DNA from 3 places in the Paenisporosarcina sp. P4_E4_2 genome. Region 3 is predicted to be linked to each of the others. Evidence: riboswitches for the same ligand, from Rfam matches in the RefSeq annotation. Region 3 holds a riboswitch; each other region holds the start of a gene.

Region 1 (2,110 bases), on a different contig from region 3:
ACATATTGAAACGGTTATGGAAAAACAAAAAATGACGACCAATGATTTTACCGATCGTGATATTTTTGGTTATGCCATCGATAAGGGCTGGATGTGTGTGCAAGTATTCTTTGTACGCCAAGGGAAGTTAATCGAGCGAGATGTTTCATTATTCCCGTTATATCAAGATCCAGAAGATGAATTCCTGACGTTCCTCGGCCAGTTTTATGATAAACCGCATCATATCAAGCCAAAAGAAGTATATTTGCCAAGTGCGGTGGATTTGCAACTGGCAAGCCAGCTTCTTGAAGAAGTAAAAGTGGCTTCTCCGAGTCGTGGGCAGAAAAAACAAATGATTGATTTGGCGACAAAGAATGCAGAAATCGCTATCCATGAAAAATTCCAGCTCCTAGACCGACAGGAACAACGAACGATTGGTGCAGTGGAAGAACTGGGGATTGCAATGGATATTGCGCCTCCTCTTCGAATTGAGGCATTCGATAATTCACATATTTATGGATCTGATGCCGTCTCAGCAATGGTATCGTTTATTGATGGAAGACCGAATAAAAAGGACTATCGAAAATACAAAACGAAAACAGCTGCCCGTCATGATGATTACGGAGCCATGCGTGAAGTCATTCGCAGACGTTATACGCGTGTGCTGAAGGATGAATTGCCTCTTCCCGATTTAATTGTCATTGATGGTGGGAAAGGGCAAATGGAAATCGCCCGTGAAGTGATCGAAGATGAACTCGGTTTGTCTATTCCGATTGCAGGATTAGCCAAGGATGCGAAGCACCAGACATCTTCGTTGTTATATGGGGAACCCCCACAGATCATTCCCTTGAAACGAACAAGTGAAGGGTTTTATTTGCTACAACGGATTCAGGACGAAGTGCATCGATTTGCGATTACATTCCATCGGCAACAGCGTGGGAAACAGACGATTGCTTCCGCTTTGGATGGGTTTGAAGGAATCGGTCCGAAACGCAAAAAAATGTTGTTGAAGCATTTTGGTTCTGTAAAACGAATCAAAGAAGCATCCGTGGAAGAGCTGAAACAATCAGGTTTGCCATTGCAAATCGCGGAATCCATGTCTGAATATTTTCAAAATGAGTCATTGTCAAAAGAGTGAGTATATGATATTCTTGACTCACTGAAATTGAATCACTGATGTATGTTCAACAAGGAGCATCCGCTTCCTTTTGAACAAACATCGAATAAGTGGTGATAGAGGCGCGGAAATCAACAGTAGCTTTCTCGAGGATGAACAGATCCATTGAAGGAAAGTGAAAGGGAAATTCTTCTTTGGAAATAAGGGAGAGTTTACATTGAGTCGCATTGTCATGAAATTTGGTGGTACGTCCGTCGGTAACACTGAACGGATCCGTAATGTCGCAAAACGCATAATCGGTGAAACAGCAAAAGGCCATGAAATCGTAGTAGTCGTATCAGCGATGGGGAAAACGACAGATGAATTAATGAGTCTGGCTGGGGATTTATCAGCAGAACCTTCAAAACGTGAAATGGACATGTTGCTGTCAACAGGGGAACAAGTAACAATTGCTTTGTTGACAATGGCACTTCAACATATGGGGCAAGATGCGGTTTCGTTTACGGGATGGCAGGCAGGAATCGGAACGGAATCCGTTCATCGCAATGCTCGAATTGAAAATATAGATACTGTTCGTATGGAGCAGGCTTTGTCGGATGGAAAAGTGGTTGTTGTAGCCGGTTTCCAAGGGATGGATACGTATGGAGAAATTACGACACTCGGACGTGGTGGTTCGGATACGACGGCGGTTGCAATTGCAGCATCGCTAGGAGCGGACCAGTGTGATATTTACACGGATGTCGATGGCATCTATACGTCAGACCCTCGATATGTGGATGGGGCAAGAAAATTGCAGGAGCTATCCTATGACGAAATGCTGGAACTTGCTAACTTAGGAGCTGGGGTTTTGCATCCTAGGGCAGTGGAATTCGCTAAAAATTATTGCATGCCACTAAGTGTCCGTTCTAGCTTAAGTGAAGATACAGGAACCATATTATTGGAGGAACCTACTATGGAAAAAAACTTGATAGTGCGTGGTGTCGCATTCGAACCGGAAATTGTTAGGGTTACGGT
Region 2 (5,230 bases), on a different contig from region 3:
TTGGTATAGATCGATCTCGTGAAATATCTTTGATTTCCAGCAATACATCAAATCCACTTTTATCGGGCAGGTTTGCTTCAATAAGCACGAGATCTGGATTGACGGTATGGAAATATTCAATTCCTTTTGAAGCGGTCGTTGCAATTAAAACAGAAATAGAATGTCGGTCAAAAGAATCTTTCATGTCCATGACAAAATCAATATTTGGGTCAATAAGTAAAATTAACACCTCATCCCGAGGTTGAGATCTAGATTCATTTAATGGAATGTGTTGATCCATATTGTGCACCTCCAAACTTTGAATCTTAATTATAACAAAATAGGGTAAATAGAAATACATGTTAGTATGAGTCAGGCAATCTTACTACACAATTTCAGATGATAAATAATCGAATAAGTCATGAAAATTCAAGGTTTATGGAAAGCGAGTTAAAGAAACAACATAATGCATTTAGTGTAGTTATTTTAAATTATCAAATCACGTAAATAGGACACCGTTCGTAAGAAAGCAAAGGAATTTTTAATTAGGCAAGAAGAAAAACAAAGAACAGTTAGCAAAAGCTAACTGCTCCATTTGGCTCCAAAAGGTTGGATGATTTCCAATTTTAGTTTTTGCAAATTTCAACTTGATAGTCCTTAGAAGAATTTACAATAGCACAGATTTTCTGTTGTTCATCGCCAGCGACATGTCCATCTAAATAAATTTCAGATGTCGCATACTCTCCTGAATGACTTATATTATTAATCACAACATCAACATTTTTTTCTTTTTTAAAGTGTTCAATAGTCGCTAGTTTAGCTGTTTCTTTGGTTTCTGGCCACGCTTCTTTACTAAATTCATCTGGTGTACCGTAATCCATAATAAAATATACCCATGCAGCTAGGAAAAGTAACATAMCTCCACCAAATACGAATAAGCGCTTTAATAGATTTTTCTTCATTAACCTTCACCTTTCAATAGCGTTCTTACTTTGTTCACATGACCACTTTGTATTAATACAAGTCTTTTCATTACGATCGTTTACTCCTCAAAATCTTATTTTATGCTTGTTTATTATACTATTCTGGTTCGTTAGCTATTATCTTATTACGTGACACTCACATTACAAATTTGTATGCTGTTGATGAACGTCGGGGCGTTGCGTCGAATGCTGTTCCCCAGGAAAATCTCGTAATGTGTAATTAAATCAAGTTAATACAGAAATAGGAATTCAAATAAAATAATGGGTCTTCCTATTGTAGTAACCCCTATCTATGAAACCGTTGGCGATGTCATGCCACGGTTTTTTTGTTGATCTCCACTATTTCATCCATCATTTTTCATTGTCTCTTCGATTACGGATCGCAGGTTACTGCCTCATCCGGATGTGATAGGCGTACTTGTGTTGTGTTGGGTTTCCCAAAGTCTGTGCTGTCTTTGGTGATAACGATAGCATAATGGAAATATATATATATCATTTGGCTTTTGATGGAAGAAATGGTGACTCAACAAATGCAAATAGGATAAGTACTAGATTATTAGATTGGTTGACAGATAATTTATGTTGTTGTAGACTGTGGATGTTGTTGAAAGACTGATTCACAATTGAATACAACCTCACTTATATGGTGAGGTAGAGGCGCGATATTTAACAGTCCTTAGAGGAGTTTGAGAAAGCTTTGATTCTAAGGAGAAGGAAATGTCGCCGAAGTGAGTAATATTTCTCGGTATTACTTGCTGGGTCTGTAGTTAAGAACTGCAGGACTGTCTCAATAAACATCCCGGTTTATTGAGTGTGCTATCTCATTTGGGAAAAGTAGAGGATTTAGGGCAACTACGCATATTGCGACCTGAGTTCATCTCAGGTCTTTTTTTGTGGAGTTGGCCTTTTTAGTCTATAAAGACGATTTAAAACATATATCAAACAAAAGGGGAGAACTAGTCATGAGAAAAAAATCAGCCATATTTTTAACGATATTCCTTTCTACCATTTTGCTTTTAACAGCTTGTGGGACAAGCAGTTCAGAGAAAACAGGTTCATCAGAAAAGAAAGACCCATTCATAGTAGGAATGGAAGCAGGATATGCGCCATTCAACTGGACTCAAATGGATGATGCAAATGGCGGAGTGAGAATTGACGGAAATGCTGAATACGCAGGTGGCTATGACGTTGAAATTGCAAAACGAATCGCTGACAAGCTAGGTAAAGAATTGGTCATTGTCAAAACGGAATGGGACGGTCTTGTTCCAGCATTGGTTTCTGGCAAGATCGATGCCATCATTGCTGGCATGTCACCAACAGCTGATCGCAAAGGGTCAATCGATTTTTCGGACAACTACTATACTTCAGAGTTGGTCATGGTTGTTAAAAAAGGCGGGAAATATGAGGGCGCCGCTTCGATCCATGATTTCAAAGGAGCAAAAGTAACGGCACAATTAAATACATTCCACTACTCCGTGATCGATCAAATCAAAGGTGTGAAAAAGCAGACTGCTATGGATAACTTCCCGGCGATGCGTGTAGCACTTGAATCAGGAATGATTGATGGATATGTATCGGAACGCCCAGAAGGAATCAGTGCTTCCGCAGCTAACGACAACTTCGCTATGGTTGAATTTACAGATGGTTTCGAGACGTCTGTAGAAGACACGACAACTGCAGTCGGATTACAAAAAGGCAGTGACTTAACAGAAAAAATCAATGAAGCACTCGCAGAGATTTCAGATGAAGAACGTAAGGAAATCATGGATAACGCTATTAAAAATCAACCGGCAGCACAATAAGTAACAACGTGATACCGGCTGCAATAGCAGCCGGTTTTACGTTTTCCTAGGAGGACAAAAATGAGTACTGAGTGGATTATGACGATTTTATCTAATAACTGGCCGATGTTCATTCGTGGAGCAGGTATGACACTCTTGATTTCCATTATCGGGACAATTCTTGGGGCAATCATTGGATTGCTGATTGGTGTCATCAAAACGATTCCAATGCCTGAACGAGGGGCTAAAAAATGGCTATTAAAAATTATTAATACAATTTTATCTGTGTATGTTGAGTTTTTCCGCGGCACGCCAATGATCGTGCAAGCCATGGTTATCTTTTATGGATCGGCCCTGGCATTTGGCATCAGCATGGACGTATTGTCTGCGGCCATCTTCATCGTATCGATCAATACAGGAGCGTACATGGCAGAGATTGTCCGTGGGGGAATAGTGTCCGTCGATAAAGGCCAATTCGAAGCATCTCAGGCAATCGGCATGAATCATTTCCAGACAATGATCCATGTCGTCCTGCCGCAAGTCGTTCGCAACATTTTGCCGGCAACAGGCAATCAATTTGTCATCAATATTAAAGATACGGCTGTACTTAACGTCATTGGCGTTACCGAGTTGTTTTTCCAAACGAAATCAGTGGCAGGAAATAACTTCAGGTATTTTGAATCGTTCTTTGTTGCCTGTGTCCTGTATTTCATCATGACATTCACCGTCACATTAATCCTTCGATATGTGGAACGGAAACTTGACGGACCTAAAAATTACAGCATGATCGGAATGCCGGAAAATGTACTTGGTACAGCAAAAAACGGTAACCGATAAGAAAGGAGAAGTTCACATGGAAGCAGTTATTGATATACAGCATCTAAGCAAATCTTTTGGATCCCATGAAGTATTGCGCGACATTGACTTCTCGGTAAATAAAGGGGAAGTGGTCTGTGTCATTGGTTCTTCGGGATCTGGAAAGTCCACTCTTCTGCGTTGCATTAATCTATTGGAAAAACCGAGCGGCGGACAAATCATTTATAATAATGAAAACATTTTGGATAACAAGCATGATATCCATGCTTACCGAACAAAACTCGGAATGGTCTTCCAGCAATTCAACTTATTCAACAATCATAATGTCCTCAACAATTGCGTCATTGGACAAGTAAAAGTTTTGAAGCGCTCAAAGGAAGAAGCGGAAAAAATTGCGATGAAATACCTGAAAGTCGTTGGGATGGATCGATATATCAACGCGAAACCAAGCCACTTGTCAGGCGGTCAAAAACAGCGTGTAGCAATTGCACGTGCACTTTCAATGGAACCAGACGTCATGCTGTTTGATGAACCAACATCAGCACTAGATCCTGAGATGGTAGGAGAAGTTCTTAAAGTCATGAAGGAACTTGCTGAAACAGGTCTTACAATGCTAATCGTCACGCATGAGATGGAATTTGCGAAGGAAGTTTCAGACCGTGTCGTATTTATGGACAAGGGTGTTATTTGTGAAGTGGGAAGTCCAGAGCAAATTTTCAATAACCCAACACAAGAACGTACAAAAGAATTCTTAAAACGAACATTAAAAAAGATGTAAATTAATCTTTTCTAGATCATAATTACATGACAAAAAGGGATATCCGATTACTGGATGTCCCTTTTCTTATTGTCTCTCAAGTGCAGCAAATCTATGATTTTAATAGTTGAATATATTAAATAAGTTTTTAATTTTGATGTTGCGCTTAATGTGAAATCACGATTTGATTGAGGCTTTTATATTTATTTTCAAATAAAAATCATAGCTATTTCTTTTTTGGACATCTTATTAGAAAGAAAATGTTGTATGAGGTGATATCTATGATTATTGAAAGGTCGTCTAAGTGGAAAGAAGGCTTAATAAATCGATTGGAAAATCGTGAAGCTTGGGATAACTGGACGCTATATAAGATGAGTTATGACGTAGTAAAGTCGAACTTGATTACCGAATTTACCGGTCTTCAATCTCCTAAATATTTACCTAACCTGACACCATTGAAGCATCAACTCGAAGTCGCGGAAACTGTGATAGAACGCATGAATGGAAAAGCAATTCTCGCAGATGAAGTGGGGCTTGGCAAAACCATTGAAGCCGGTTTAATAATGAAAGAGTACCTCATCAGGGGACTTGTGAAAAAAGCGTTAATATTGGCTCCAGCTTCTTTAATCAATCAATGGGTGCAAGAGTTGAACCACAAATTTTATATTCCAGCCATTGCTTATCGAAAGAACTATGGTTTAGATCATTACAGTGTCGTCGTCATGAGCATGGATATGGCCAAAAGGAGCCCACATAAAGAACATATCTATGAGCAGGACTATGACTTAATCATCATTGATGAAGCGCACAAATTGAAGAATCATAAAACAAAAAACTATGAGTTTGTTCAAGATTTAAAGAAGAAGTTTTGTTTGTTACTGACGGCCACGCCTATTCAAAACAATCTATTTGAA
Region 3 (5,230 bases):
ATGCATGGACAAACTCTCTTACGTCTTGTTGAAAGAGCGCATCCAATTCCTTCACCCGCTCCAGACTTTGATACTCTTCAAAACTCTCTTGGAAATCAGGCTTGCCTTGCAAGACACGAATCCAGCTCCACTCCACATCGATAATATGGAATAATGTGTGCAAAATCCCCCCCACTCCACCTGTCCGGACTTTTAATAATTCCTCCTGAGGTACGCCTTCACACCATTTGTACCATTCTTCTCTTACGATCCAGTTGTACTGAAAAAATGTTTTCATCTGTATTCTCCTTTCTCTTCCACTTAAATAAGTAATTCGCCAATCAATCGATAATTTCCTATCGTATGAGCATTATTGTTTTTTTTTGCATAGGCTAGAAAGATGCAAATGAAGAGTTTTTGAGTTAGAAGGGATGAGAATCAATGTGTGGAATTACAGGATGGGTTCACTTTGAACGCGACTTGCGAACACAAGCATCTGTAGTTGAAAACATGACAAAAACATTGGCCAAACGCGGACCAGATGATGAAAATGTATGGTTGGAAACACATGCAGTATTTGGGCACCGACGATTGACAGTTGTTGATCCTATAGGTGGCAGGCAGCCAATGACGAAAGTACATCATGATACCCGCTATACACTTTGCTATAACGGAGAATTATATAACACGGAAGATCTTCGGAAGGAATTACTGCGAAAAGGCTATACCTTCTCTGGACACTCCGATACAGAAGTACTACTGACTTCCTACATTGAATGGAAAGAACAGTGTGTGGAATATTTCAATGGCATATTTGCCTTTGCCATTTGGGATGAAAAGGATCAAAAAGTGTTTATTGCTCGCGATCGTTTAGGCGTAAAACCGCTGTTTTATACTGAACATGGCGGGGGCTTGCTTTTCGCTTCAGAAATTAAAGCTCTTCTTGCCCATCCAGATATGAAAACGCAACTGTCTCGCGAAGGATTAGCAGAAGTGCTGGCTGTGGGGCCATCCCGAAAACCCGGTTCCGGGGTATTCCATGGAGTGAAGGAATTGCGACCTGCTTACGCATTAACCGTTTCACGCCAAGGTCTTCGAATTTGGCGCTACTGGAACGTCAAAAGTGAACATCACACAGATTCAGTGGATGAAACGGCAGAAAAAGTTCGTTTCCTCGTAACGGATGCCGTCGAACGACAACTTGTATCAGACGTGCCACTCTGTTCCTTTTTATCAGGCGGGGTTGATTCCAGTGCCATTACGGCCATAGCAGCCAATCGTTACAAACATGAAGCAAAAGGACCTCTTCATACTTATTCCATTGACTATGAAGATAATGCCAAGTTTTTTAAAGCGAATGAATTTCAGCCGAATGCCGATGGACCTTGGATTGATAAGGTCGTCAATACATTCGGAACCGTGCATCACTCTTCCATCATTACGCAAGATCAATTAATAGATCATCTGACTGAAGCTGTGCATGTCCGTGATTTACCTGGTATGGCGGATGTCGACTCCTCCTTGTTATGGTTTTGCAGAGAAATAAAAGAGGATTTCACAGTTGGTTTGTCTGGAGAGTGTGCGGATGAAATTTTTGGTGGTTATCCATGGTTTCACAATGCTAATGATTTAAATGGCACTGGTTTTCCGTGGATGCGCTCCACAACCGAGCGAGTCTCCTTATTAAAAGATGATTGGCGCAAAAAACTCAAACTCGAAGATTACGCACGTCAGGCCTATGAACAGAGTGTTGCTGAAACTCCTCGTCTCGATGGCGAATCAAGTCTTGAAGCAAAACGGCGAGAAATGTTTTATCTGAATATGGTTTGGTTCATGACAACACTTCTTGATCGTAAAGACCGTATGAGTATGGGAGCAAGCTTGGAAGTACGCGTACCATTTGCAGATCACCGGCTTGTCGAATATGCCTGGAATATTCCTTGGGAAATAAAGATGGCGGGAAATCGGGAAAAAGGTATCTTGCGAAAAGCATTAGAGGGCATGTTACCTGACGAAGTCCTTTACCGCAAAAAAAGCCCTTATCCTAAAACCCATAATCCGTATTACACCGACCGTGTCCAAGGCTGGCTGAAAGACATTCTGATAGACAAAAATTCGATTCTGCATGAACTATTTGACCGTGACCGGTTGAATGAATTGGTTGAGTCGAAAGGAACTGCATTCAAAGTTCCATGGTTTGGTCAATTGATGTCTGGGCCACAGCTTCTTGCCCATCTCGCTCAAATGCACGTTTGGTATAAAGATAACAATATTCAATTGATTGATTGATTATTTCAACGAAAGAAAGAGCAGATTGAAGTCGAATTGACTCAATCTGCTCTTTTGTTATGACTTCATACCGGTAAAAATTTGAATGGCATCATTGAAGAATGCAGCCGTTCCAGGCTGTTCTTTATCATAGTAGGCAGTAAAGCGTTCATCATCCACATACATCTGCCCAAGTCCTGCATGTGCTTCCTTGCTATACTTTGGCCAATAGTACATAAGCCATTGTTTATGCAGTTCAGCGGCTTTTTGGGCTTTCTCACTTGCGGGATCTCCCGTCTTGAAAGCTTCCGCTAAAGTCATGGCAATTTCATTGGCAAGCTTTGTTACTTCATCATGCTGTGCCTGCGTCATGTTCATTACTTTGCTATTTGATTTATCGACCGTGTCATCTCCATATTTCGCCCGAATTTCCTTGCCGTATTGTTGTTCATTATCATCTACCATTTTTTGTTTGAAGCCTTCAAATTTCTCATCGTTCGTCATGGTACTTCTCCCTTCTGTTGAAGAAATCGTTTTTTCCACGTTGGCAATCAGTAGATCGAGCTGCTTTCGTTTGTCGAGGAGTTGTGAACGATGATCATTCAAGGCTTTCACACCATCAAATGAAYGATTGTTCACGATTTGTTTGATGTGTTCGAGACTCAAACCCAGTTCTCTATAAAACAAGATTTGCTGTAACTTATTGACTTCCGCTTGGCCATATATCCGATATCCTGATGAATTGATTCTCGCCGGCTTGAGAAGATTCATCTCGTCATAGTATCGCAATGTGCGTGAACTGATTCCCGACAATTTCCCTAATTTTTGAACTGTGTATTCCATCTCGTCACCTCCTCTTGATTTCATCGTACACCTTGACGTTGCGTCAATGTCAATTGGAAAATCTAAAAAACTTGCAATAAGCTGAACTTTCGTACACTACTATAGTAAATCATTTCAATTGACTAATCATTTAAACGTATCTATATTAGTACAGTGAATAAATATAGCCCTCATCAGCTTAAGATGAGGTAGAGATCGCGATAAATAATAGTTACTTGAAAGAAAGTCAGAGAACTGAACTTGCTGATTTCAAGCGAAAGAATTTTTCGCAGAAGCACTGTGTCGCTCTGATTACTAATGCTGGGACTGGCACTGAATAAGTGCAGAACTGTCATAGTGATTGACCATGAAAACTATCTTTTTGTCTGATTCGGTTTTTGCACACCGTTTCTGATTGCGTTTTATGTACATTTATTTTACAAATCATGTTTTTTGGGTAGATAGAAAATGAACTGAAAGGAGCATATGCTTATGAACACGAACAAAAAACTAGGTTTATGGATTTTAACTGCGTTAGTAGTTGGAAATATGGTGGGATCCGGCATTTTTATGCTCCCCCGCACTTTGAGTGAAGTTGCAAGCCCTGCCGGCGTATTATCCGCTTGGTTGATTACGGGATTTGGAGTGTTGATGATTGCACTCGTGTTTGGCAATCTTGCATTGAGAAAACCTAATTTAACTGGTGGTCCACAGATTTATGCAAAGGAATTGTTTAAGCCGGGCAGTAACGCTTCCACGTTGTCAGGATTTATGTCTTCTTGGGGATATTGGATTGGGAATGTTGCTGGTAATGTTGCCATCATCACCACTTTTGCAGGTTATTTGTCCACGTTCTTCCCTATTTTAGTTAATCAGGCTGAACTGTTTACCATTGGTAACTTCACTTTAAAAATGGGGAATGCACTTACCTTTACAGTTTGTACATTATTGTTATGGGGTGTGCATTATATCATCCTAAACGGTCTAGAAAATYCRGGGAAGATAAATTTTGTTGCCACTGCCACGAAAGTAATTGGATTCATATTATTTATTGTAATTGGTCTATTTGCATTTCAAAAAGCAAACATTCTTCCTTTTGTAGCGCCGAGATATGATGAGCTTGGACAATCTATTGGTCTTTTGGGGCAAGTTAATGGTGCAGCAGTAGCAACTCTTTGGGCATTCGTTGGTGTTGAATCTGCCGTAGTATTTGCATCTCGTGCTAAAAAACCAATCGATGTTAAGCGTGCAACGACGATTGGACTACTTATTGCTCTAACCATTTATGTAGGGATCAGCACGCTAGTTTTAGGAATGTTAAGCCATGAAGCACTAATCGCTTCTGATAAACCACTTATCGATGCCATTTCAACTGTGTTGGGACCAGTCGGTGGAAAAATTCTTGCCGCCATCGGTCTGGTCAGTTTATTTGGTTCCACAATTGGTTGGGTTATGCTGAGTGCTGAAATTCCTTACCAGGCAGCAAAACAAGGTTTATTTCTCCCTTCATTCGCAAAAGTGAATAAGAATGGGATACCTGTCTTTTCTTTAGTCATCACTAATTTAGTTGCACAGGTGTTCATATTCTCCACGGTATCAAATACGATAGCAGCCGCTTTTGATTTCATCATTATCGTCGCAACGCTGTCATATTTAGTTCCTTATTTCATTTCTTCTGCTTTCCAGTTGAAGCTGGTCTTTACTGGTGAAACATATAAAAATGGAAGAGGTAGAATTACGGATGGGATTATAGGAGTTCTTGCTACCCTTTACTCCATTTGGGTTATTTATGCAGGTACAGCCGACCTCAAGACTTTTACATTTGGTGTAATCCTATTAGCCAGCGGGATTCTGTTTTACAGTCGAGTTAAAAAAGCAAACAACAACATTTAATACCCAAAACGCCCACTTCATCTATGAAATGAAGTGGGCGTTTTTATGTGTTTAAGCTTCAATCATAGTCATACATCCTTCTTCCATTCCATCCTGAAGAAGTGCGTTGGCAATTTCGATAGCTTTCTTGCGGACAGTCGTGTCCAGGTTTTTCAATGAATCCGGATAATCATTGTTGTTCCAAGGCATGAAAAAAACTCCTTTTTTTATGTAACTGTTCCCGTAGATCATTTAATCAAAACAACATATGCTGAAACTTTTCAAAAGG

Evidence for each region. A riboswitch is a leader RNA that binds a small molecule or an ion and turns the genes downstream of it on or off. The one in region 3 is predicted to bind lysine.
Region 1: linked by a shared signal. The riboswitch ahead of AC1DSB_RS19440 (aspartate kinase) and the one ahead of AC1DSB_RS09600 (amino acid permease) in region 3 are both predicted to bind lysine.
Region 2: linked by a shared signal. The riboswitch ahead of AC1DSB_RS04930 (transporter substrate-binding domain-containing protein) and the one ahead of AC1DSB_RS09600 (amino acid permease) in region 3 are both predicted to bind lysine.

What each region holds. Positions count from the first base shown of each region.
Region 1 covers NZ_JBFUJC010000531.1:24-2,133, forward strand. The annotation lists partial or broken gene uvrC (excinuclease ABC subunit UvrC) at 1-1,117, shown strand, start outside; lysine riboswitch at 1,206-1,318, shown strand; partial or broken gene AC1DSB_RS19440 (aspartate kinase) at 1,314-2,110, shown strand.
Region 2 covers NZ_JBFUJC010000034.1:8,773-14,002, forward strand. The annotation lists gene AC1DSB_RS04920 (GGDEF domain-containing response regulator) at 1-280, opposite strand, end outside; gene AC1DSB_RS04925 (phosphoglycolate phosphatase) at 606-941, opposite strand; lysine riboswitch at 1,607-1,789, shown strand; gene AC1DSB_RS04930 (transporter substrate-binding domain-containing protein) at 1,925-2,764, shown strand; gene AC1DSB_RS04935 (amino acid ABC transporter permease) at 2,825-3,580, shown strand; gene AC1DSB_RS04940 (amino acid ABC transporter ATP-binding protein) at 3,597-4,337, shown strand; gene AC1DSB_RS04945 (DEAD/DEAH box helicase) at 4,598-5,230, shown strand, end outside.
Region 3 covers NZ_JBFUJC010000109.1:3,875-9,104, forward strand. The annotation lists gene AC1DSB_RS09585 (DinB family protein) at 1-277, opposite strand, end outside; gene asnB (asparagine synthase (glutamine-hydrolyzing)) at 421-2,268, shown strand; gene AC1DSB_RS09595 (MerR family transcriptional regulator) at 2,326-3,090, opposite strand; lysine riboswitch at 3,272-3,454, shown strand; gene AC1DSB_RS09600 (amino acid permease) at 3,562-4,962, shown strand; partial or broken gene AC1DSB_RS09605 (DUF2188 domain-containing protein) at 5,038-5,151, opposite strand.